DNA from 3 places in the Paenibacillus sp. FSL K6-2441 genome. Region 1 is predicted to be linked to each of the others. Evidence: a T-box and tRNA genes for the amino acid it is inferred to sense, from the RefSeq annotation. Region 1 holds a T-box; the other regions hold tRNA genes.
The links. A T-box is a leader RNA that pairs with one kind of tRNA and senses whether it is charged. The one in region 1 lies ahead of leuS (leucine--tRNA ligase), so its partner is inferred to be a tRNA-Leu.
Positions count from the first base shown of each region.

Region 2: it encodes a tRNA-Leu, which carries the amino acid that the T-box ahead of leuS (leucine--tRNA ligase) is inferred to sense. The anticodon was not compared.
Region 3: it encodes a tRNA-Leu, which carries the amino acid that the T-box ahead of leuS (leucine--tRNA ligase) is inferred to sense. The anticodon was not compared.

Region 1 is NZ_CP150174.1:3,153,226-3,160,457, reverse strand. It holds gene NSQ80_RS14525 (aromatic acid exporter family protein) at 80-1,003, shown strand; partial or broken gene NSQ80_RS14520 (3-beta hydroxysteroid dehydrogenase) at 1,113-1,286, opposite strand; gene NSQ80_RS14515 (hypothetical protein) at 1,533-1,718, opposite strand; gene NSQ80_RS14510 (hypothetical protein) at 1,817-2,215, shown strand; tRNA gene NSQ80_RS14505 (tRNA-Pro) at 2,258-2,331, opposite strand; T-box leader at 2,496-2,712, shown strand; gene leuS (leucine--tRNA ligase) at 2,822-5,263, shown strand; gene comER (late competence protein ComER) at 5,295-6,230, opposite strand; gene NSQ80_RS14490 (ComEA family DNA-binding protein) at 6,450-7,034, shown strand; gene NSQ80_RS14485 (dCMP deaminase family protein) at 7,077-7,232, shown strand, end outside.
Region 2 is NZ_CP150174.1:3,471,451-3,478,682, forward strand. It holds gene ruvC (crossover junction endodeoxyribonuclease RuvC) at 1-500, opposite strand, end outside; gene NSQ80_RS15915 (BofC C-terminal domain-containing protein) at 765-1,448, opposite strand; tRNA gene NSQ80_RS15920 (tRNA-Pro) at 1,585-1,658, opposite strand; gene NSQ80_RS15925 (hypothetical protein) at 1,927-2,625, opposite strand; gene NSQ80_RS15930 (hypothetical protein) at 2,742-3,941, opposite strand; partial or broken gene NSQ80_RS15935 (ATP-binding cassette domain-containing protein) at 4,434-4,686, opposite strand; tRNA gene NSQ80_RS15940 (tRNA-Leu) at 5,297-5,376, opposite strand; tRNA gene NSQ80_RS15945 (tRNA-Arg) at 5,385-5,458, opposite strand; tRNA gene NSQ80_RS15950 (tRNA-Gly) at 5,468-5,542, opposite strand; tRNA gene NSQ80_RS15955 (tRNA-Lys) at 5,559-5,634, opposite strand; tRNA gene NSQ80_RS15960 (tRNA-Asp) at 5,661-5,737, opposite strand; tRNA gene NSQ80_RS15965 (tRNA-Met) at 5,773-5,846, opposite strand; tRNA gene NSQ80_RS15970 (tRNA-Val) at 5,863-5,938, opposite strand; tRNA gene NSQ80_RS15975 (tRNA-Glu) at 5,966-6,040, opposite strand; tRNA gene NSQ80_RS15980 (tRNA-Ser) at 6,057-6,148, opposite strand; tRNA gene NSQ80_RS15985 (tRNA-Asn) at 6,215-6,287, opposite strand; rRNA gene rrf (5S ribosomal RNA) at 6,293-6,409, opposite strand; rRNA gene NSQ80_RS15995 (23S ribosomal RNA) at 6,625-7,232, opposite strand, start outside.
Region 3 is NZ_CP150174.1:3,811,807-3,819,038, forward strand. It holds gene NSQ80_RS17560 (Ger(x)C family spore germination protein) at 1-322, opposite strand, end outside; gene NSQ80_RS17565 (GerAB/ArcD/ProY family transporter) at 315-1,418, opposite strand; gene NSQ80_RS17570 (spore germination protein) at 1,443-3,116, opposite strand; gene NSQ80_RS17575 (hypothetical protein) at 3,646-4,017, shown strand; gene NSQ80_RS17580 (metalloregulator ArsR/SmtB family transcription factor) at 4,089-4,460, shown strand; tRNA gene NSQ80_RS17585 (tRNA-Leu) at 4,691-4,774, opposite strand; tRNA gene NSQ80_RS17590 (tRNA-Leu) at 4,798-4,883, opposite strand; tRNA gene NSQ80_RS17595 (tRNA-Cys) at 4,894-4,967, opposite strand; tRNA gene NSQ80_RS17600 (tRNA-Gly) at 4,979-5,053, opposite strand; tRNA gene NSQ80_RS17605 (tRNA-Gln) at 5,059-5,130, opposite strand; tRNA gene NSQ80_RS17610 (tRNA-His) at 5,153-5,228, opposite strand; tRNA gene NSQ80_RS17615 (tRNA-Trp) at 5,260-5,333, opposite strand; tRNA gene NSQ80_RS17620 (tRNA-Tyr) at 5,341-5,426, opposite strand; tRNA gene NSQ80_RS17625 (tRNA-Thr) at 5,430-5,505, opposite strand; tRNA gene NSQ80_RS17630 (tRNA-Phe) at 5,526-5,601, opposite strand; tRNA gene NSQ80_RS17635 (tRNA-Asp) at 5,618-5,694, opposite strand; tRNA gene NSQ80_RS17640 (tRNA-Met) at 5,730-5,803, opposite strand; tRNA gene NSQ80_RS17645 (tRNA-Val) at 5,892-5,967, opposite strand; tRNA gene NSQ80_RS17650 (tRNA-Glu) at 6,058-6,129, opposite strand; tRNA gene NSQ80_RS17655 (tRNA-Ser) at 6,148-6,239, opposite strand; tRNA gene NSQ80_RS17660 (tRNA-Asn) at 6,306-6,378, opposite strand; rRNA gene NSQ80_RS17665 (23S ribosomal RNA) at 6,522-7,232, opposite strand, start outside.

The DNA of each region.
Region 1 (7,232 bases):
TTGTGATGTTTAATTAAATTGAAGCGAATTAAAAACATCCTCTATAATACGGTCGGAGCTTGATTGGGGAGTGATGAGATTGAAATGGACGATTGGTTTACGCAATCTCAAGACAGGGCTAGCCATCTGTTTGTGTGTGATCGTTGCAGCGTTATTGCGCCTGGAGTATCCTTTTTACGCCGCGATCGCAACGATCATTTCCATGGAAAATTCGGTCACCAACTCATTTACGGCCGGGAAACATCGGACGATGGGGACGTTTGTTGGGGCGATCGTGGGTGCAGGTTTCGCCATGATTGAGCCTGGGAACGCGGTGTATTGCGCGTTAGGCGTCATCGTCGTGATCTATGTCTGCAATTTGCTGAAATGGAATAAGTCGATATCCATCGGGTGTATCGTTTTTTTAGCCATTATGTTAAATCTTCAGCCGGGTGAAAGTCCGATTTTTTATGGGATTAACCGGATCACGGACACACTGGTTGGTATTGCTGTTGCTGTGATCGTCAATTTGGTCGTCTTCCCCCCTAAGCATGAGGCCGATTTGGAAAAGGCGCGGAAAGCCGTCGCTAAGCGGATGGCCGATTTATTCGGGCAGATCACGACGTGCCGGGAAGTCGTCGATTTGGAGAGTTTTCGTGCGGAGCTAAGTTGCCTGGAGAAATATTATCAGCTTTGCAAAGAGGAATTCCATCTGACTCGAGATCTCAGCGAATCGATGGAGCACATCGGCAAAGAAATTGAATCCTATCGCCATATCTATGAGCATTTGGTGATTTTGCAGCAGCTGCTTGCCGAGCATCGACTGTTGCTGGTCGAGGCCGATCATGAACGGAGCGACTCAGCAGAGGTAGGAAACCGTAGTGAAGAGCAGCAGTACAAGATCGAAACCGTCTATGAGTACCACGCGGATTGGATATACGCTGAGCTGCAGAAGCTGGGATTACCGCTTCCGATTAAGGAGCGGGGTCGTTTCCAGACGAAAGCGGAGCTTAAAATATCGTAACGTGGGTATGGTGCCTACGATTTTCTAACGAACAGGTAGAAAGGGGATGTCCCAAGAGCCGTTAAAGGCTTCTGGGGCATCCCTGCTTTTTTAAGCAAAATAGTGTCCTGATGGCACCAAGAAAACCGAAATGGGCATCAGCCTCTTCCGGTGTGATGCTGACCACAGGCACGTTTAATTGCCGCCCGATGACAGCAGCGATTTCGCGAAGCTGAATGCCTTCGTCGCCGGCACCAAGCAACCGTGAACCCGCTGGGGCGGACTCTACATCCGCTAGTATGAAAAAGAAGGGTTGCTGGATGAGATTGATGAAAATCAAAGGCTTTTAGTGGATCAGAGCCCTCTTCCAGCCATAGCTCATATACCAAGAGATTCGCGGGAAAAAGATATTTAGTAAAGCAAGAAGGACAAATAAAAATAAAAAGACTCCCATTACTAACCTTAAAACACAATACGTTAAGTATCGGAAATTGTTTCAAGGATTGTTTTTATACAGTAAAAAAGGAGTGCACTAGCAGTTTTTGGCCTGTTAGAATCTAAAGGAGAAGAAAAGAAGGAGTCCTACGATGATGACGAGAGTGGTCCAAAAGCCGCCTTTTGCTAAAGCGTCCCAATCTCCGATTTCAGCACGATTCATCGAATCCGCAAAATTGATGAAAGGCTTACGTTGATACTCTTTAAACTTTTCTTTCTCTTGTTTCTCCCACATATTCACTGTAATCCCTCCCTATGGGTTACCCTTTAACATTAGTATACTTGGAACCGCGTTGAAGAGCATTCATTTTTTTAAATTGAGTTTAGGAGCCGATCTCTATGAACAAACTCCCCCCAAATAAATCAACGAAGTCTTCTCTTCAAGAAGTTGAGAATTTCCTTATTCAAACCTACTCAGCCAAGAAGATCCCCGTTTCGAACTTTGAGGAACTTAGAAACGACGCTCAGGTTAAATTTGATCGGATTGTGGCTTGCTTTGAAGTGGATCATCCGGAAGTTCTTAAGAGCATCTTTAATGAAGATGAGAAAAAAATGCACGAAGACTTCATTCATGAGCATAGGAATACGTCATTTGCTACTCCATGGCAGAAGATAAATGCGGGGCAGCTCCTTAGGATCGTATTAGAAAGCGAGGACGGGGTCAGTTTTAGTAACTTCACCGTTCAGGGGTTGTGCATGAGGTTGGTTAATGATCTTTCAGCCTTAAAAACGCAATAAAAAAATCGCGGCCATAAGACCGCGATATTGGTGTCATAAGAATCGAGACGACAGGATTTGAACCTGCGACCTCTTGCTCCCGAAGCAAGCGCTCTACCAAGCTGAGCCACGTCTCGTCAGCAATATTAATAATTTGGGGGAAACATTAATACATTATACACTTTTAGACGAAACTGTAAAGAGGGTAACGGATGAAAAAATTTTGAACGCAAGGAATAGGAACCAACGTTGACGATATGTGGCATTATTTTATATAATAATTGATAATCCAATTCTATAGTGTGGAACTTTGAAGAGGAATAGTAATTTGGATTTCGCCATCCAGAGAGCCGGCGTTTGGTGCAAGCCGGTTGGGGAATGCAGATGAACTCGCCTTGGAGTTATGATGCGCAAATCATCATCGTCTTGCCCGCGTTAAGGGTGCAAAGGGAGCTAGGACAAAGCATGTCCGACGCTAACTAGGGTGGTACCACGGGAAATCTCCTCTCGTCCCTAGCGATCATAACGCTACGGGTCGGGAGGTTTTTAATTTTAGGGAGTTCAATCAGTCGGTTATTGACTTTGATCCCGCATATCAAATTGTTGTTTCAAGGAGGATTTTGAATTATGGCGGACTATAACGTGCCCCATGACGTTTACCGTCCCCAGGCCATCGAACCGAAATGGCAGGCCTACTGGGATGAGCATCACACTTTCAAAACACGGGAAGAGTCGGGGAAACCGAAGTTTTATGCCCTTGACATGTTCCCTTATCCATCGGGAGCAGGCCTCCATGTAGGCCATCCGGAAGGCTATACGGCCACGGATATCGTCTCCCGCTTTAAACGGATGCGCGGATATAACGTTCTGCATCCGATGGGCTGGGATGCTTTCGGGCTGCCGGCGGAGCAGCATGCGCTCGATACGGGCGAACATCCGCGTGATATCACGGTGAAGAACATCAACAATTTCCGGCGCCAAATCAAGTCACTGGGCTTCTCCTACGATTGGGACCGCGAGATCAGTACGACGGATCCGAATTATTATAAATGGACGCAGTGGATTTTTATCCAGCTGTATAAAAAAGGTCTGGCCTATGTGGCCGAAGTTCCGGTGAACTGGTGCCCGGCATTGGGAACGGTGCTGGCGAACGAAGAGGTCATTGATGGCAAGAGCGAACGCGGCGGCCATCCGGTCATCCGCAAGCCGATGCGCCAATGGGTGCTGAAAATTACCGAATATGCCGAACGACTGCTGGAAGACCTGGAGGAGCTGGACTGGTCGGAAAGCATCAAGGATATGCAGCGCAACTGGATTGGGAAATCCGAAGGCGCCGAGGTCGTCTTCGAGATTGATGGACATGACGCATCTCTGACGGTCTTTACCACACGCCCGGATACGCTGTTTGGGGCTACTTATGCCGTGCTTGCGCCAGAACATGAACTGGTCAAGAAAATCACGACCGATGCTCAACGCGAAGCGGTTGAAGCTTACCAAGACCAAGCTGCGCGGAAGAGCGATCTGGAACGTACCGACCTTGCTAAGGAGAAAACCGGGGTGTTCACCGGTGCATACGCGATCAATCCGGTCAATGGCGAGAAGCTGCCGATCTGGATTGCCGACTACGTGCTGGCGGGTTACGGAACCGGTGCGATCATGGCCGTACCGGGGCATGATGAGCGCGACTATGAATTCGCCAAACAGTATGATCTGCCGATCATCGAGGTGGTCGAAGGCGGCGATCTGTCGAAAGAGGCTTACACGGGCGACGGAGCCCATGTGAACTCCGGCTTCCTGAACGGTCTGGGCAAAGAGGCAGCAATCAAGAAAATGATCTCCTGGCTGGAGGAAAACGGCAAAGGCCGCGGCAAAGTGACTTACCGCCTGCGCGACTGGCTGTTCAGCCGTCAGCGGTATTGGGGTGAGCCGATCCCGATTCTGCATCTGGAAGACGGCACGATGAAGCCGGTACCGGAAGATCAGCTGCCGCTGGTTCTGCCGGATGTGGATGCCATCAAACCGTCGGGTACCGGGGAATCGCCGCTGGCGAACGTGACCGAATGGGTGAACACGGTAGATCCGGAAACGGGGCTGCCAGCTCGCCGCGAAACGAATACGATGCCGCAATGGGCCGGAAGCTGCTGGTATTATCTGCGTTATATCGACCCGCACAACGACAAGGAGCTGTGCTCGAAGGAGAAGCAGCAGGAATGGCTGCCGGTTGACCTGTACATCGGTGGGGCTGAGCATGCAGTGCTTCACCTGCTCTACGCCCGCTTCTGGCATAAGGTGCTGTATGATCTCGGAGTGGTTACGACCAAAGAGCCGTTCCAAAAACTGGTAAACCAAGGGATGATCCTTGGCACCAACAATGAGAAGATGAGTAAATCCCGCGGCAACGTCATCAATCCGGACGAAATCGTTAACCAATACGGGGCGGATACGTTGCGCGTTTATGAAATGTTCATGGGACCGTTGGAAGCAACGAAGCCATGGAATGAAAGCGGCGTGGAGGGCATTCACCGCTTCCTGTCCCGCGTATGGCGTCTGTTTGTTGCTGAAGACGGCAGCCTGAATCCGAAAATTACAGCGGACGGCGGCAGCGACGAATTTAAACGCACTTGGCACAAGACGATTAAGAAAGTGACGGAGGATTTTGAAAACCTGCGCTTTAACACCGCGATCAGCCAGTTGATGATTTTCGTTAACGAGGCTTACAAAACGGATGCTGTGCCGAAAGCGGCAGCGGAAAACTTCGTGCAGATGCTGTCCCCGCTGGCACCGCATTTGGCGGAAGAGCTGTGGGAACGCCTTGGCCATACCGATACGATTACGTATGAACCATGGCCAACGTACGATGAGGCTTGGACAGTAGAATCCGAAGTTGAAATCGTCGTGCAAGTGAACGGAAAAATCGTAGAACGCACGAAAATTTCCAAAGACCTGGATCAAGCAGCTATGCAAGAACATAGCTTAAGCCTGCCGAACGTTCAGCAGGCTGTGGCTGGGAAGACGATTCGCAAAGTGATTGCGGTGCCAGGCAAGCTGGTGAATATCGTCGTCGGATAAGCCGCTTCCCTTCGTGAGGGCGTAGGTTTGTTCAGGAAATGGAGGCGGCCCCCGATCCGTCCGGCGGTTTGACGCCGGCAAAGGGGGCTTCCCTTTCCGGACATGACGGAGCATGATCCGAAGACGACGGCAGGGCATCCGGAATGGCCGGATGAAACAGCGCATGCAGCTTGCTGATATCGTCGTCGTATTTGCGATGAGTCGTATCGATCAGGCGGGCAAAAACCTCGCGCAGGCTGGAATCCAGCACAGCGATGCCTTCAGCGGTCACTCCTCCGGGGACGGCAACCCGTTCGATCAGTTGCTCGGGGTTCAGGCCGCCTTCGGTCAGCAGCTTGCCGGTGCCTAGCAGCATTTCCGAGCCGAGCGCAATCGCCTCCGCATAACCGATACCGGTTAATTCAGCGGCAGACTCGGCCCAAAGCTGCAGCATATGAGCAACGAAAGCCGGCCCGCAGCTGGATAAATCGGAAGCGATTCGAGTTTCGCTCTCTTTGAGAGTGATTGGCGTGCTGATTGAGGACATCAGCTGCTCCAGGAGCAGACGGTCTTCGGGGCGAATCCGCCCGCCGTAGATGCAGAGCGAAGCGCCGCTGTGAACGGAATGCGTGATGCTGGGAATGATTTTGGCGATTTTTGAGGGAATGGCAGCTTCTAAGGTTTCAATTTGAACGGGGCTCGTGATCGACACGACGATCTGTTTCTCATCGAGCACGTCCCGGATTTCCGCGATGACATCGGGGTAATCCAGGGGTTTTATGCACAAGAAGACGATTTTGCTTCCCTGGGCGGCTTCGGCATTGCTGCTGTACGCCCGCAGTCCGGGATGGCGCTGGGCCAGCCGTTTCGCTTTCGAGGGAGAGCGGTTGCTGGCACAAATATTTTGCGGGAGCAGCGCGCCGGAACGCAAAAACGCGTCAATGAGCAGGCTTCCCATGGCTCCGGTTCCGATGAAGGCGACTTTCATCCGGCTTCCCCTTTCCGTGCTTCGCGCACTGTATTGGTAAAACGTTAAAGTGATTGCACTCGTTCACTTGTTGTGGTATTGAGGCGGTTAGTCTTACGTTATTGCGATCCTACTTTTGCCGTTTCTACTTCACTTGTATAGATTGTATGCAGCTTGATTGGATCTTCATGACTATTGGCAGATTCTTTTAAGATGTTGAAAGAGGAGTGGAGTTACGATATGCGGAGGGAACTCGTATTGACGGCCATCGTTTCGGCTGCGATTGGCGCCGGATTGATGCTGCTGGCTACGGGCAGCCGCCCACCTGCAGGCATCGAAGGCTGGAGGCCGATCAATGCCGAGGTTAAGGCCGCACTGGCCACAGAAGGCTCGGCTGCGGATCCAGGCGGCGATAAGGCCTCTAAGCCCGCAGAAACTGCGTCAGCGGTGGACAAGCCTGGCGAAGAGGTGACTGGGAACGGCGCAGCCGGGAAAACAGAGCCAGGCGGCGGTTCAGGAGAGACGGTAACGAACGCGGATGCAGCAGGTCAGAACGCAGGGCCTAGTGCCGGGGCCGAATCGAACAGCGGAGTTGCAGCCTTTAAGGAAGAAGCCGGGAAATCAACGGATACGGGAAAGATCAGCATTAATCGCGCCGGATTGGCCGAGCTGCAGGAAATCCCCGGGATCGGCGAGAAGAAAGCCCAAGCTATCCTCGATTACCGGAATGCGCACGGCCCTTTTACCTCCATTGAAGAGTTGACTCAGGTGAAAGGCATCGGAGACAAAATGCTGGAGAAAATGAAGCCTTATATCGGGCTGTAAGGCTTGTGATCGAAAGATGACTTGCGAGGGTGATGATGGAATATGAATCCGGACAAACGCAAAGATTGGGATACGTATTTTATGGATATCGCTTATATGGTATCGACGCGGTCGCGGTGTAACCGACGTCATGTCGGCGCTGTGCTCGTTCAGGGCAAGAAGTTGCTGGGTACGGCATATAACGGAGCCCCTTCCGGC
Region 2 (7,232 bases), 320 kb from region 1:
GAACGCAATACCTCGTTTATTTTAGAGTTTAAAGTATACGAATGCGCATGGCAGATCGCCACGGATAACGCATCCGCCACGTCGTCGGGCTTCGGAATCGCTTGGAGCTTCAGGAACATGCGCGTCATCTCCTGCACCTGGCGCTTCTCCGCCTTCCCGTAACCTACGATCGCCTGCTTCACCTGCATCGGGGTGTATTCCGCAATCGGAAGCCCCTTCTGTGCCGCAGCGAGCACCAACACGCCCCTCGCTTGACTGACCGACATCGCCGTCGTAACGTTCCGATTAAAAAACAGCTTCTCGAACGCCACCGCATCCGGCTTATATTTGTCAATCAACTGAACCATCGCCTCATAGACATGCATAAGCCGTTCTTCCTCGGGCGTATGGGCCTCGGTTTGGATGCAGCCGTACTGCACCGGCGTGACCCTATTGCCTTGTTTATCGATAAATCCGAACCCGACAATCGCAATGCCAGGGTCAATTCCAAGTATCCGCAAGGCTCATCTCCCCCTATCGTTGCTATAACTCCCCCTTGATCCTCGGATGGAGCCCTGTCCTACATAAAGCGAACATATGTATTCACTTTATTATAGCAAAAGATCGGTCAAGATTGAGGAAAAACTTATTTGCAGGTGAAAAAAGTGTAATTAACGCTGGCAAAATAAAAAGAGGGACGTCCCTCCGTTATCTACGATAACTTCATGAGACACCCTCTTCTGGTTGTTCTATTATTCATTCAGCGAAAATAAGCGAGCAGCGTTTTAAGGCTGTTCCTCCTGCTGCATGACTCTCTCCGACGGTTCAATCGCGAAATCGCTGAAGGTGGACAGTACACTATTGTATTCCTCAACATCCTGAATACGAATCCCTTGCCGCAACTGCTGGATTACTTCTGCCGGCAAAGCGCTCTCCATCATTTCCACGTCGATCTGAAAAAAAGTACGAACTGCCTTTTCCTTCTTCGGCGGACCGTCAAATAACGTTAAGTTGCCATCCTTGTCCAAGCCGATGTATCCTTGCGTTTTGCAGTCTTCGGAAAGGCCATCGATTTTCTCTTCGATCCAAACGTCGCCCCCTGCGCCAAGTCTGCCTTTCCATGTAGGGTGATCCTTCATCAACTCAGCGATTTCATTGGGGGTCATAATGCCGAGAACACTGCTTTCTTCACCACAGGTGTATATTTTCGTCAGATGGACGATTCTCGATTTCCCCTCTTCCAGATCCGATAACCATTCGTTATCGGCATCCGGAGCAGCTTCTTGCCACATTCCCAGGGTTTCGATCGCCATCGGTTCACGAGCCATCAACTTCTCCATTTGATCGGATAATCGAAGCCCCATCCAGGCCATAACCGCAATCAGTGCCAAGGCGCTGGCGGTCCATATGGCGCGTCTCCATCTTCTCCATCGTTTTTTCAGATGTTTTTTGATTTGGAAGATATTCACGGTTATCCCCTTCTATCGGACTTTTGTCTCTATTTTGACCGATAGTGGGAGCCTTTATTCAATTCTCGAAAACGGCGGCATCCCATTCTTAAACATTAAAAAAGCAGCCATCCGTTAAGATGACTGCTTCCATGGATCGGGACGACACGATTCGAACATGCGACCCCCTGGTCCCAAACCAGGTGCTCTACCAAGCTGAGCTACGTCCCGTAATCAAGTGTTTTACCGATTCTAAAAAATCGGGCCACTCTTTCTATTATATCGACTTCGACATAGAAGTCAAGCATTAATATTCGATTTTATTCGTTATTATCTATTCCCCTGAAGGTACAAATGATATCAGCTTTGCAGCATTTGAGTATGGTGATATTATCGTGACTCATGATGGCAACGTTCTTTGGAATAAACTGGATTACTCTTTAACCAGCGCCGCATTCAGACGTACCGTCACTTCTTGCGAGTCGATACCTTATAAGCGTTATTCAGGTGCTATATAATAAAGACCATCATCACCCAATTGTAATAAGTAGTCGGTATCAGCTGCTGTAATCAAAACTTCATTCCCATTGTCCCTTATTTCTTTATAATAGATGTGTCCATCGTGATAATATAATACTTCACTTGCTTCATCATATTGAAAATTGTCAGTCAACCTTTCTTTATTAATCAAAGAACTCCAGTCTAGGGTTTGTCCATCCTCGATCTCAATCTTAAATATGTGGATACCTGTTATATTCGTTATTTTATAATCAGTGGCATAAACATAATAAAGGTGTTCGTCCCGCCTTTTTATATCTTCAATCCGCATACTCCCTCGACTGTCGATGATCTCGACCAGATCGTTATAGACCACAATGTGAAAACTCTCCCTACCACTGGAGCCGTAAAACTCCGGATTTTCAATGTACTGAATTACTTTTAAGGAATCAGCTTCAAAAAATGAAAAGAAATTTGATATTTCTTCTATCTCTTTAATAGAAAACTGTGGATTTTCCCTTAATCTATCAGCTAGTGTGTTCATGATCTTTGTTTTCTCTGAATCCTCTACTTCTCCTCTATCCCACCTGTTGAATAATGCTTGAAGATCTTCTTGTCCTCGCTTTGGATCAGAGTTGATATAATAAAGTACGCCTATTAAAATCAGACAACTTACAATAGCAATTAAAATTTTTTTCATTTATTATAAAAAATCCTCTCGCATGTATTTTTTGTAAACAAAACGCTGCTACCGATATCCTAATTAGATATCGGTAGAGCGTCACTGGGAAACTTATAATTATTCTTTATTCATATTCAATCATACCAGCTACTCCACCAGCCTTCAAAGACTTTCAGGAATAAATAGTTTCCGCCACCTATTGTCGGTAATAAAGAATAGTCAATTACATGTGGAGTATACGTATACAATACCCATGCTGGAAAAGTGTCCACCTGTATTTTCCCAGCATAAGTCACACCACCAGATGTTTTTGATACACCGCCATTAACAGTCAAAAACACATCTAGCTTGGAATCATGCAGCCACTTATCATACATCCACGCACTGGCAAGTTCGACCTGCTTATCAAAACCGGTGTACGTGGTAATATCCCCACTATCCGTCGCTCCATAGCCCATAGCGTAATGAAATGCTCTTCTGTTAACGTTAGTATCTGTACTGGTAACTAGACTGCTTTCTTTCTGTAGGGTAACCAGTATCACTCGAGGATTAATACCCGCATTCTTTGCTGCATCACTAATAACCTTTGAAGGTTTTACTGTTCTACCAGTATCATAAGCATTACCACTAGAATTGATAGCGTAAATCTTAATGTTATTCCTTAAAACAGAATTTTTACTTGTAAGGAAACTCTGAATTTCACTTTCAGTCATTGCGTCGTCATTGTTGTAAAGAAAATCACTTGAGGATAATAGTGAATTCATCCTTTTGCCGGCAACATAATAATCAACAACTGCAAAAGGAGTAACAGAACTATTCTCGAGACTATTAACAGTGGAACTGTCAACTAGCCCTTGGGAATATTGTTTAGCTATTTCATCTTTCAAAGTTGCTTCTGCATTGCTGAATTTTCCAAGATTTATTTGATACAGCTCTTTCTCCCGAAAGTAAGATGTCTGCAGTTGATTGTTATAAAAAATATTCTCAACAACTTGTCCATTCTTAGAATAGTCGTATACTGTTTTATACCCTGCTGTGTCAGTAACTTGAATAATTCTATCATTGTCCCATTGAATATCGTAAATTCGTCCGTCAGAATGGATTTCATTTTTAATTCGGCCGCTTTCATCATAAATCATAATGTTCTCATTAATAAGATTGGCCTTATTTTGTTTCAAATTCTTTGGTAGGGAGTCATAAACAGCAGAAATTTCATCTAATGTACTTTTTGAAAGATTCGTTTCCGATGCATAAACACCTGAATTAAGACTAAGAAATAATAAAGATGCCAAAAGACTAAATACAGTTAATGCTTTCATCTTTTTTGAGATCACTGTTTTTCACCTCTTTAAAAGTTTTCATTCCAACTAAAAACAACACATCTAACCCTACAAGAAAATCTAAATCTATCTTTTTAGACTAAGTCCCTCTTCTCTAAAAGCCTACTCTATCAACTATGTACAAAACATTTTTTTATCTTATAATAGTAACTAGGCTGTTTGCTTTGAACATAGCAAAGAGCGTGCAGAGTTGATTTCCATCGCGCCTCCAAAAGCAATATGGAAATCGACTCTTATTTATTGCAGCAAGATACCAGATATCAGATACCCTTCTGATATTCTTGATACAATCAGTCATTATTGAACATCAATAGCTGCTTCATTTAATCAAACCATTCAATATATAAACACTTCGACTTATACCTTTCTTACGCTCCTTCTAAACATTGCTTGTTTGAAGCGGAAACTCTGCGTTGTCCGCCTGTAAATGCGTACACCTGTATGACGTTGCTTACGGGGAGCAAGCGATCCTCCTCATAGTTAATTAAAAACGTTATTTATCTGCCTTATTGTAAGGTGAGCTGGCAGATTCATTGGATCAAAAACGACTCCAATCCTTTCCTTGACTTTGACGTGCTTTTCTAAATTATCTTCACCGAATATTTTTACTATACCGCTATCTTTTGGATACTACTCCCAGGATTACTTTGAATGTCGTTGATTTGCCTGCCCCGTTATCACCAATAAACAACCCGATTATTGATCCGGCCGGCACATTAAAGCTAACATCTTACAACATCGACGCAAGACAGAAACTGCAAATTAAATGTCGAAGAAGAGAGGGGGTAACTGGGTTGGCTGTACTATTGTAAAAGAAGTAAATGTGGTACTCATGATGGAGGGATTACCGCTAACCTTAAGGTATATATTGTAATTTCATACATATTATATAGTGTATTCGATTTGATTTCAATATTTTTTGTCAAACATTATTACATCAATAGAAAATATATCCATTTAAATCAAATAAATCGCAATAATAATTGCTTATGAAATTCATACTACCCATTTATAATTTCTGCTACAATTTCTGGTTCCTGGCTATCTCCGCCAATTACTGAAGAAACCAAATTTCTTTTCATTTGTATATTCAAAAGTAGACGGCTTAACCAAGTAACCGTCAATGCACAATTTCTCGTACGCTTCAGCGCTACTGCCGAACATTAACTCAAGTAAGTTATTGTGCCAGCTATATCAATTTTCACTGGGTGACTTTTGTATCGTTTCCTCCTGAGCTCTTCGATGCCATTTGGTATTGTAATTATTAAACTTAAGATCATCTCACGTTGTAACAAAAAAAGCAGATTTATTAAATCACGATTCGTGATTTAATAAATCTGCTTGTTTGATGCCGGTGAAGGGACTCGAACCCCCACGGTTTCCCTCACGATTTTGAGTCGCGCGCGTCTGCCAATTCCGCCACACCGGCAAAGGGAACGCGCCCTAAGAGATTCGAACTCCTGACCTTTTGATTCGTAGTCAAACGCTCTATCCAGCTGAGCTAAGGGCGCGTATTAAGATGGAGCGGACGACGGGAATCGAACCCGCGACCCTCGCCTTGGCAAGGCGATGCTCTACCGCTGAGCCACGTCCGCATAATAAATATGAAACTGGTGAGCCATGAAGGACTCGAACCTTCGACACCCTGATTAAAAGTCAGGTGCTCTACCAACTGAGCTAATGGCTCGTACAAGTCTTAACTAAGAAGATAAATGGCGGAGCCGACGGGATTCGAACCCGCGGTCTCCTGCGTGACAGGCAGGCATGTTAGGCCTCTACACCACGGCTCCACACGAGAATAATGCCATCCTCTTGAAGAGGATAATTGCGGGGGCAGGATTTGAACCTGCGGCCTTCGGGTTATGAGCCCGACGAGCTACCGGGCTGCTCCACCCCGCGTCAGTAATAAGAAGTATGGTGGAGGCTGAGGGGATCGAACCCCCGACCCTCTGCTTGTAAGGCAGATGCTCTCCCAGCTGAGCTAAGCCTCCAGATCTGGGATGACTAAAGAAAAGAGATGGTGACCCGTAGGGGATTCGAACCCCTGTTACCTCCGTGAAAGGGAGGTGTCTTAACCCCTTGACCAACGGGCCATATTCAAGTCCTTGCTGGCGGAGAGAGAGGGATTCGAACCCTCGAGACGCTTGTGACGCCTACACGATTTCCAATCGTGCTCCTTCGGCCAACTCGGACACCTCTCCATAAGAGTTGGTTTCCCCGGAAGAGAAGGAAATATGCAAAACATATATCCTTCCTTCCAGGATAGACTCCCCGAACAGGACTCGAACCTGTGACAACTCGATTAACAGTCGAGTGCTCTACCGACTGAGCTATCGGGGAACATTGCTTGGCAGCGTCCTACTCTCCCAGGACCCTTCGGTCCAAGTACCATCGGCGCTGGAGGGCTTAACGGTCGTGTTCGGGATGGGAACGAGTGGAACCCCTCCGCCATTGCCACCAAACAAGATTTTTGCGCTGCTTTTACTTCCGCACTTTCCGCTTCAGCAAAAGATCAAACCTTATAAAAGGCTTGCAGCTAAAAATCGGTTCAAGGTTGAATCCTTGAAAACTGGATACGAAACTAGATTTGCATTTTAGCCCCTATTCAGTTCCCGGGGTCCCCGAAAAGTACTCGGTGTACTCTCCGAAGCCTCCGCTTCACTTTTTGGGGTGAATTTTGGATAAGCCCTCGACCGATTAGTACCTGTCAGCTCCATGCCTTACGGCACTTCCACCTCAGGCCTATCAACCTTGTCGTCTTCAAGGGGTCTTACATACGGGGAAATCTCATCTTGAGGGGGGCTTCACGCTTAGATGCTTTCAGCGCTTATCCCGTCCGCACTTAGCTACCCAGCTGTGCTCCTGGCGGAACAACTGGTGCACCAGCGGTGCGTCCATCCCGGTCCTCTCGTACTAAGGACAGCTCCTCTCAAATTTCCTACGCCCACGACAGATAGGGACCGAACTGTCTCACGACGTTCTGAACCCAGCTCGCGTACCGCTTTAATGGGCGAACAGCCCAACCCTTGGGACCTACTTCAGCCCCAGGATGCGATGAGCCGACATCGAGGTGCCAAACCTCCCCGTCGATGTGGACTCTTGGGGGAGATAAGCCTGTTATCCCCAGGGTAGCTTTTATCCGTTGAGCGATGGCCCTTCCATGCGGTACCACCGGATCACTAAGCCCGACTTTCGTCCCTGCTCGACTTGTCAGTCTCGCAGTCAAGCTCCCTTCTGCCTTTGCACTCTTCGAATGATTTCCAACCATTCTGAGGGAACCTTGGG
Region 3 (7,232 bases), 660 kb from region 1:
ACTGCCGCATGATTTCAAACAGAGAATCCCCGGTTTCCGACATATTCAGAAATTCGCTTTTCCTCCCTTGACCCCCTGATTGTTTGTCGCTGCTGAAGTTTCCCATCGGAACGATCTGGATCGTAGCCGTAATCAGATTTCGCTTAGGATAATTTCCTCCTTGTTTCTCCAGCTCCCGTTCAACGGTCGTCGGTTCTCCCGCATCCAAGGCCAATCCGATATACAAGCTTAAATCTTCAATTTCTTTACTGCTCCAACAACCTGTTTGCAACGCAAGCAGGCCAGCGGCAAGAAACAGCGACAAAATACGGCGCTTACGCATTCGGTTTGAGTCCCTTCTTCCGAATTAGGTATATGGTGGATAACGGAACCGTAACTAAAGCGAAAATTATCATGCCGGTGTTTCCGACGGCGCTGCCAAGCGTAAATAAGTCGTTCATGTTTTTGGGGACAAGAGCGACGATAAAAACCACCGGCATCAGTGTAAAGAGCGCGGTTGGGAATTTTATGCGCATTATTTTCGATACGCCCAAGACCGTCGTAAAGAAAAAGATAGTGAAATTGCAAAACATCTGCATTAACCAGATGACCAAAAACGGAAATTCAAGTCGTTCAAAAAACAAACCGGTGACTTCAAAGCTTCGCAAAAGATCAAGCGTCGGCCAGGTGCTTCTTAGAACGGCGTCAACCGACATGCTTCCCACGACGATCACGGTGGCGCAAAAATAAAGAACGAACGGAATACTCAAGCCAGCCAATATCGCCTTAACCGCTTTCTCGGGGTGCTCCATATGGCCAACTAAATACAAAACGACTTCACCGCCCGCAAAAATAAGCATTGTCGATTTCAAGCCATTGAACACCGGAGGCAATCCTTCACCGAGAAAAGGCCGCAAGTGATTGATATCAAACATCCTCATGCTGAAAAATAAGCTAAGCAGCAAAATCAGGATACTCACAGGAAAAATAATTTGACACAAGCGGGCAATGCTGTTGATTCCTCCAGAAATCAAATAGGCCGCCGTCCAGATGAACGGAATAATGACAGCCCATATGGGGGTACCTTCCAGCAATAAAAAGATATCCACCTCTGCCAGAGCGCGAATCTCAAATCCGGCCAACACCAGAAAATAAACGGTTAACAGGAGGGACATTATACTGCCCATCACTTTCCCGACAATTTTTTGAGAAAACTCGAAAATCGTGCTTCCCGGAAACTGCTGGCTTAATTTGACCATGAGCAGCACCGCGAGCATCACAACGACGCCTCCCAGCAATACAGACAGCCAGGAATCCGGGGTACGCATTTTTTCGGTCACATCCCGGGGCAACGTTAGAATGCCAGCTCCCAGAACACTGTTGGTCATAAAGATGACCGCTTGCGATGAGGTGATTTTGTCGTTGGTGCGAATAAACAAGTGATCCCCTCCTAGCTTTTCGGTTTAAGATCTGCGTTGTTTGCGGACCGTCTTCAACAATTCGGGTCTGCGTTTCATTAATGTCAAGGGCGCACGGACGAACAAGTCCTTCCAGTCGCCGATACGGATCGGCGAAAAGGGCGTGACATATGGCACACCGAAGCTTTCCAGCTTGGTCAGATGGCTGCAAATCAGCAAAAAAAACAATATCGTACCGAATATCCCCAGTACTGCTGCAAAAAACATGCCTACGAATCGCAACATACGCAATGTGATTCCTGCACTGTACATCGGAATCGAAAAGGAAGCGATGGCGGTTACCGAAACGACGATGACCAGAAACGGACTAACGATCCCCGCCTGAACGGCGGCCTCTCCGATAATCAGACCGCCGACGATGCCCATCGCGGAGCCGATGGGCCTGGGCAGCCGAACCCCCGCTTCCCGCAAAATTTCGATCGAAACTTCCATGATTAATACTTCGATCAACGACGGAAATGGAACCCGTTGGCGTGCCTCGATAATCGTAATGGCTAATTCTGTCGGAATCAGTCCGGGATGAAAAGAAATAAATGAAATATACATCGATGGAATTATGAGAGACATAAATGCCGCAACAAAACGCAGCATCCGTAAAAGTGACCCTGCCATCCATCGTTCGTAATAATCTTCCGGGGACTGCAGCAGCATGCTGAAGGTCACCGGAACAATGAGCGCAAAGGGGGTTCCATCCAGGAGTAAGGCGATTCTCCCCTCCACCAAGGCGCTCATGACCCGGTCCGGACGTTCCGTATTTTGCGCCTGTTGAAAAGGACTTAGGATGTCGTCTTCGATCAGTTGCTCGACATAGCCGGATTCGGCAATGTAATCCAGATCGATCTTGGCGATGCGTTGCTCCACTTCCTGCAGCAACTCCGGATTCACAATGTTTTTCATGTAGACGATCGCAAGATCTCGCTTGATTACGTTGCCGACAACGTATTTCTTGATTTCCATTTGTTCCGTCCGTCCTTGGAGCCGGAGCATCGCTGTATTATCGCTCAGGATTTCGGTAAAGCCCAATCTTGGCCCCCGCAGCAGCGCTTCCGAAGTTGGCTCCGTTATCGCCCTGGATTTCCCGCGGGGGGTGCCCACAAGCAGCGCGCACGCCATTCCTTCAACCATTAAAGCCGTATACCCTGCGAGAATCGATTCTCTGAGTTCCCGTTTGCCAACGACTTCCGTTAGTTCGGTAACCGGCAGTAGGTTTTGTTTGAAGTAGGAAACTAACCCCTCCTCCGGGGGAAACTTCATCCCTTGCTGCGCACTGTTATCCGACTTCAGCATAAGCACTTGCATAATGTGGCTATTAATCAACTGTTCATCTTGCATACCGTCAACAAAGATCAGTACCGCTCGCGCACCAAACCCGGCGAGTTCGTATTCTCGAAAATGAACGTCGTCATTTTGGCCGATCGTCTCTTTAAGATGCATAAGATCGGTTTCATATTCGCCGGACAGCTGCGAATCCGTACTATTATGAGTTTCCAGAAAAACACGGTCTGTCGTTAATCCTTCCCTTGAGCGCCCGTGCTTATCCGTGACAATCGAGCGAAACCAGCGATGCAACGCAAAAATGAGGAGAGGAATGAGCAGAGTAACCCCGGCCAGCATGAAAGTCGGCCAGTCGGGGATATATTCTGTGATTGTCGACCACACGATAGATCACCTTAATCATTTATTTGGATTAATTTCCCCAAAAACGGTTTATATATTCATTTCCTTTCCGCGCTGTGCAACGTGAGTCTGGTTTGCCGGGGAGCCTTACATCAACTATTCCTTCCCTAAGCTTTCCTCGGCTCCAAAGGATAATTTACACACGAACGCTTATTCATATATGATCATATGGGGATATATAGATCACGCCCTATGGTGTATGTCAATGATATTTAATTCGCATCTTCATTATTCGCGAAAGAATCTGAACTTATAACACATGATCGGAGCGATATTTTTATGAGAAAAGTATTTTCTTTATTACGATGTTTACCTTTGTCTCTCCAACGATTACCTCGGCGCATACCAAGCTGACCTCTTCTTCCCCAATGCAGGATGAAGTGGTAAACACTGCAATCGGCCAAATTCGGCTGGAATTCAACACCACCTTACCGCCTGGTACGGCAATATAGGGCTCATTACGTACACGCTTCATTTTCTTGCGGTTGCAATCTGGTCCGGCACATTGCTGGTGGCAGGTTGGTTTAAACCTGTACACTCCTGGCGCCGCTTCCTGTCATGGTTCCACCCCGTAGCAACGCTCGCGATGCTGGTCATTGTACTGTCCGGACTTTACTTGACAAATGCGGTTGCGCCCGAATACCTAAATGCTTTGGCCCTTCCTTATGGACAAGCAATCCCTATGATTCATCAGGGTTATGAAAATGCGGAGCTTCAGCTCCGCCTAAATGCGATGATCTTTATTTATATTGTTATTGCATTGGGATATATCGCCGCCATATTTTACTTGTTCCAAAAAAACAAAAATGCGTATCTCGCCGTTTCGCTCAGCGTTTTGCTCGTTATAGCCTTATATGTTATTGTGATGACAACAGTCGCTTAATTGTAATAATTTCGTTTAACCAATCTTTTTTTGATAAAATGATGCAAACGCCTTACAGAAGGGGATAGTCCATGACACAGTCCATAAATACAGCGAAAGAATGTGATACGAACTGCTCGGGCACACTCGTTGATTTAAAAGCTATCAAGGCGGAGCTTATCGATAACCAGGCAGCGGTTCAATTTGCCGACTGGTTTAAGGCTTTCAGCGATCCGACGCGCGTCAAAATCATCAGCGCCTTGCTAAAAAGGGAGCTTTGCGTGCACGACCTGACAGTGCTCCTCGAAATGGGTCAATCGGCCGTTTCTCATCAACTGCGATATTTGCGCAACCTCAGAATTGTTAAGCGGCGCAAGGTTGGAAAAACGGTCTATTATTCACTTGACGACACGCATATCGAGCAAATTTTTTTGCAGACCCTTCAGCATACCAACCATGGATGATGCGGCCGGTGCCGCAAATGACAAGGACTCCCCCTCGCCATCTTCAATGGCTTGCGGGACAATCCTTGTTTGGGCTGCAGTCGCCTCTTCATAAAGTACAACCATGGCTAAAAAACGCTACTTTCTGCTGCTAGACTGAATAGTAGACACAGATTACACCACCGAGCATAATTTCCTAAACAATAAAAAAGCCCTTAGGATTCCTGATCCCAAGAGCTTAATTTCACAGTTGGTACCGGTGAGAGGACTCGAACCTCCACGGGTCTCCCCACTCGATTTTGAGTCGAGCGCGTCTGCCATTCCGCCACACCGGCACATATAAAGTTTTAATCAAAAGTGCGGAAGACCAGACTTGAACTGGTACGGTAGTCACCTACCGCAGGATTTTAAGTCCTGTGCGTCTGCCGATTCCGCCACTCCCGCGAATTATCAATGGAGGCGCCACCCAGATTCGAACTGGGGATAAAGCTTTTGCAGAGCTGTGCCTTACCACTTGGCTATGGCGCCATAATATAGAATGGAGCGGACGACGGGAATCGAACCCGCGACCCTCGCCTTGGCAAGGCGATGCTCTACCGCTGAGCCACGTCCGCTTAAACTGGGGATATAGGATTCGAACCTATGCATGACGGAGTCAAAGTCCGTTGCCTTACCGCTTGGCTAATCCCCACTATATTTGATTGAGAAAGAAATGGGGCGATCGATGGGACTTGAACCCACGAATGCCGGAGCCACAATCCGGTGCGTTAACCCCTTCGCCACGACCGCCATAATATAAAGTTCATCAAGAGAGAAAAAGTGGCAGGGGCAGCAGGAATTGAACCCACACCAAAGGTTTTGGAGACCTTTGTTCTACCTTTAAACTATGCCCCTAGAAAACTGGTGGAGGCTGATGGATTCGAACCACCGAACTCGTAAGAGAACAGATTTACAGTCTGCTGCGTTTGGCCACTTCGCTAAGCCTCCACGTGGTGCCGGCGAGAGGACTTGAACCCCCAACCTACTGATTACAAGTCAGTTGCTCTACCAATTGAGCTACACCGGCTCTTCAACATAATTGTTGAATGGTGGCTCGGGACGGAATCGAACCGCCGACACGAGGATTTTCAGTCCTCTGCTCTACCAACTGAGCTACCGAGCCTTAATATGAAATTAAATGGCGGAGCCGACGGGATTCGAACCCGCGGTCTCCTGCGTGACAGGCAGGCATGTTAGGCCTCTACACCACGGCTCCACACGAGAATAATGCCATCCTCTGGAAGAGGATAATTGCGGGGGCAGGATTTGAACCTGCGGCCTTCGGGTTATGAGCCCGACGAGCTACCGGGCTGCTCCACCCCGCGTCAATAATAATATTTTATTATGGGGTCCCCGAAAAGTAATCGGAATATACTTCAGAGACTCAACTTCACCCCAAAAAGTAAAGTTTTATGGTGGAGGCTGAGGGGATCGAACCCCCGACCCTCTGCTTGTAAGGCAGATGCTCTCCCAGCTGAGCTAAGCCTCCATGGGAAAAGACAAGTTATATTGTAACAGATCCCCCATTCAGAAATCAAGTCAGTCAGCAAAATCAACTTGAAATCATGAAGGGAAGAAATGACCCGTAGGGGATTCGAACCCCTGTTACCTCCGTGAAAGGGAGGTGTCTTAACCCCTTGACCAACGGGCCATGTAGAAAGAATAATAATGGCGGAGAGAGAGGGATTCGAACCCTCGAGACGCTTGTGACGCCTACACGATTTCCAATCGTGCTCCTTCGGCCAACTCGGACACCTCTCCAGATATAGGATCCCAGGAAGTTATGAAGTGTATCTCAGAAGTATAACCTACTTCCTGGGACTTTGACTCCCCGAACAGGACTCGAACCTGTGACAACTCGATTAACAGTCGAGTGCTCTACCGACTGAGCTATCAGGGAACATTATGAAGTTTTCAAGGTTGAATCCTTGAAAACTGGATACGAAACTAGATTTGCATTTTAGCCCCTATTCAGTTCCCGGGGTCCCCGAAAAGTACTCGGTGTACTCTCCGAAGCCTCCGCTTCACTTTTTGGGGTGAATTTTGGATAAGCCCTCGACCGATTAGTACCTGTCAGCTCCATGCCTTACGGCACTTCCACCTCAGGCCTATCAACCTTGTCGTCTTCAAGGGGTCTTACATACGGGGAAATCTCATCTTGAGGGGGGCTTCACGCTTAGATGCTTTCAGCGCTTATCCCGTCCGCACTTAGCTACCCAGCTGTGCTCCTGGCGGAACAACTGGTGCACCAGCGGTGCGTCCATCCCGGTCCTCTCGTACTAAGGACAGCTCCTCTCAAATTTCCTACGCCCACGACAGATAGGGACCGAACTGTCTCACGACGTTCTGAACCCAGCTCGCGTACCGCTTTAATGGGCGAACAGCCCAACCCTTGGGACCTACTTCAGCCCCAGGATGCGATGAGCCGACATCGAGGTGCCAAACCTCCCCGTCGATGTGGACTCTTGGGGGAGATAAGCCTGTTATCCCCAGGGTAGCTTTTATCCGTTGAGCGATGGCCCTTCCATGCGGTACCACCGGATCACTAAGCCCGACTTTCGTCCCTGCTCGACTTGTCAGTCTCGCAGTCAAGCTCCCTTCTGCCTTTGCACTCTTCGAATGATTTCCAACCATTCTGAGGGAACCTTGGGGCGCCTCCGTTACTCTTTAGGAGGCGACCGCCCCAGTCAAACTGCCCGCCTGACACTGTCCCCGTACCGGATTACGGTACCAGGTTAGAACCTAGATACGATC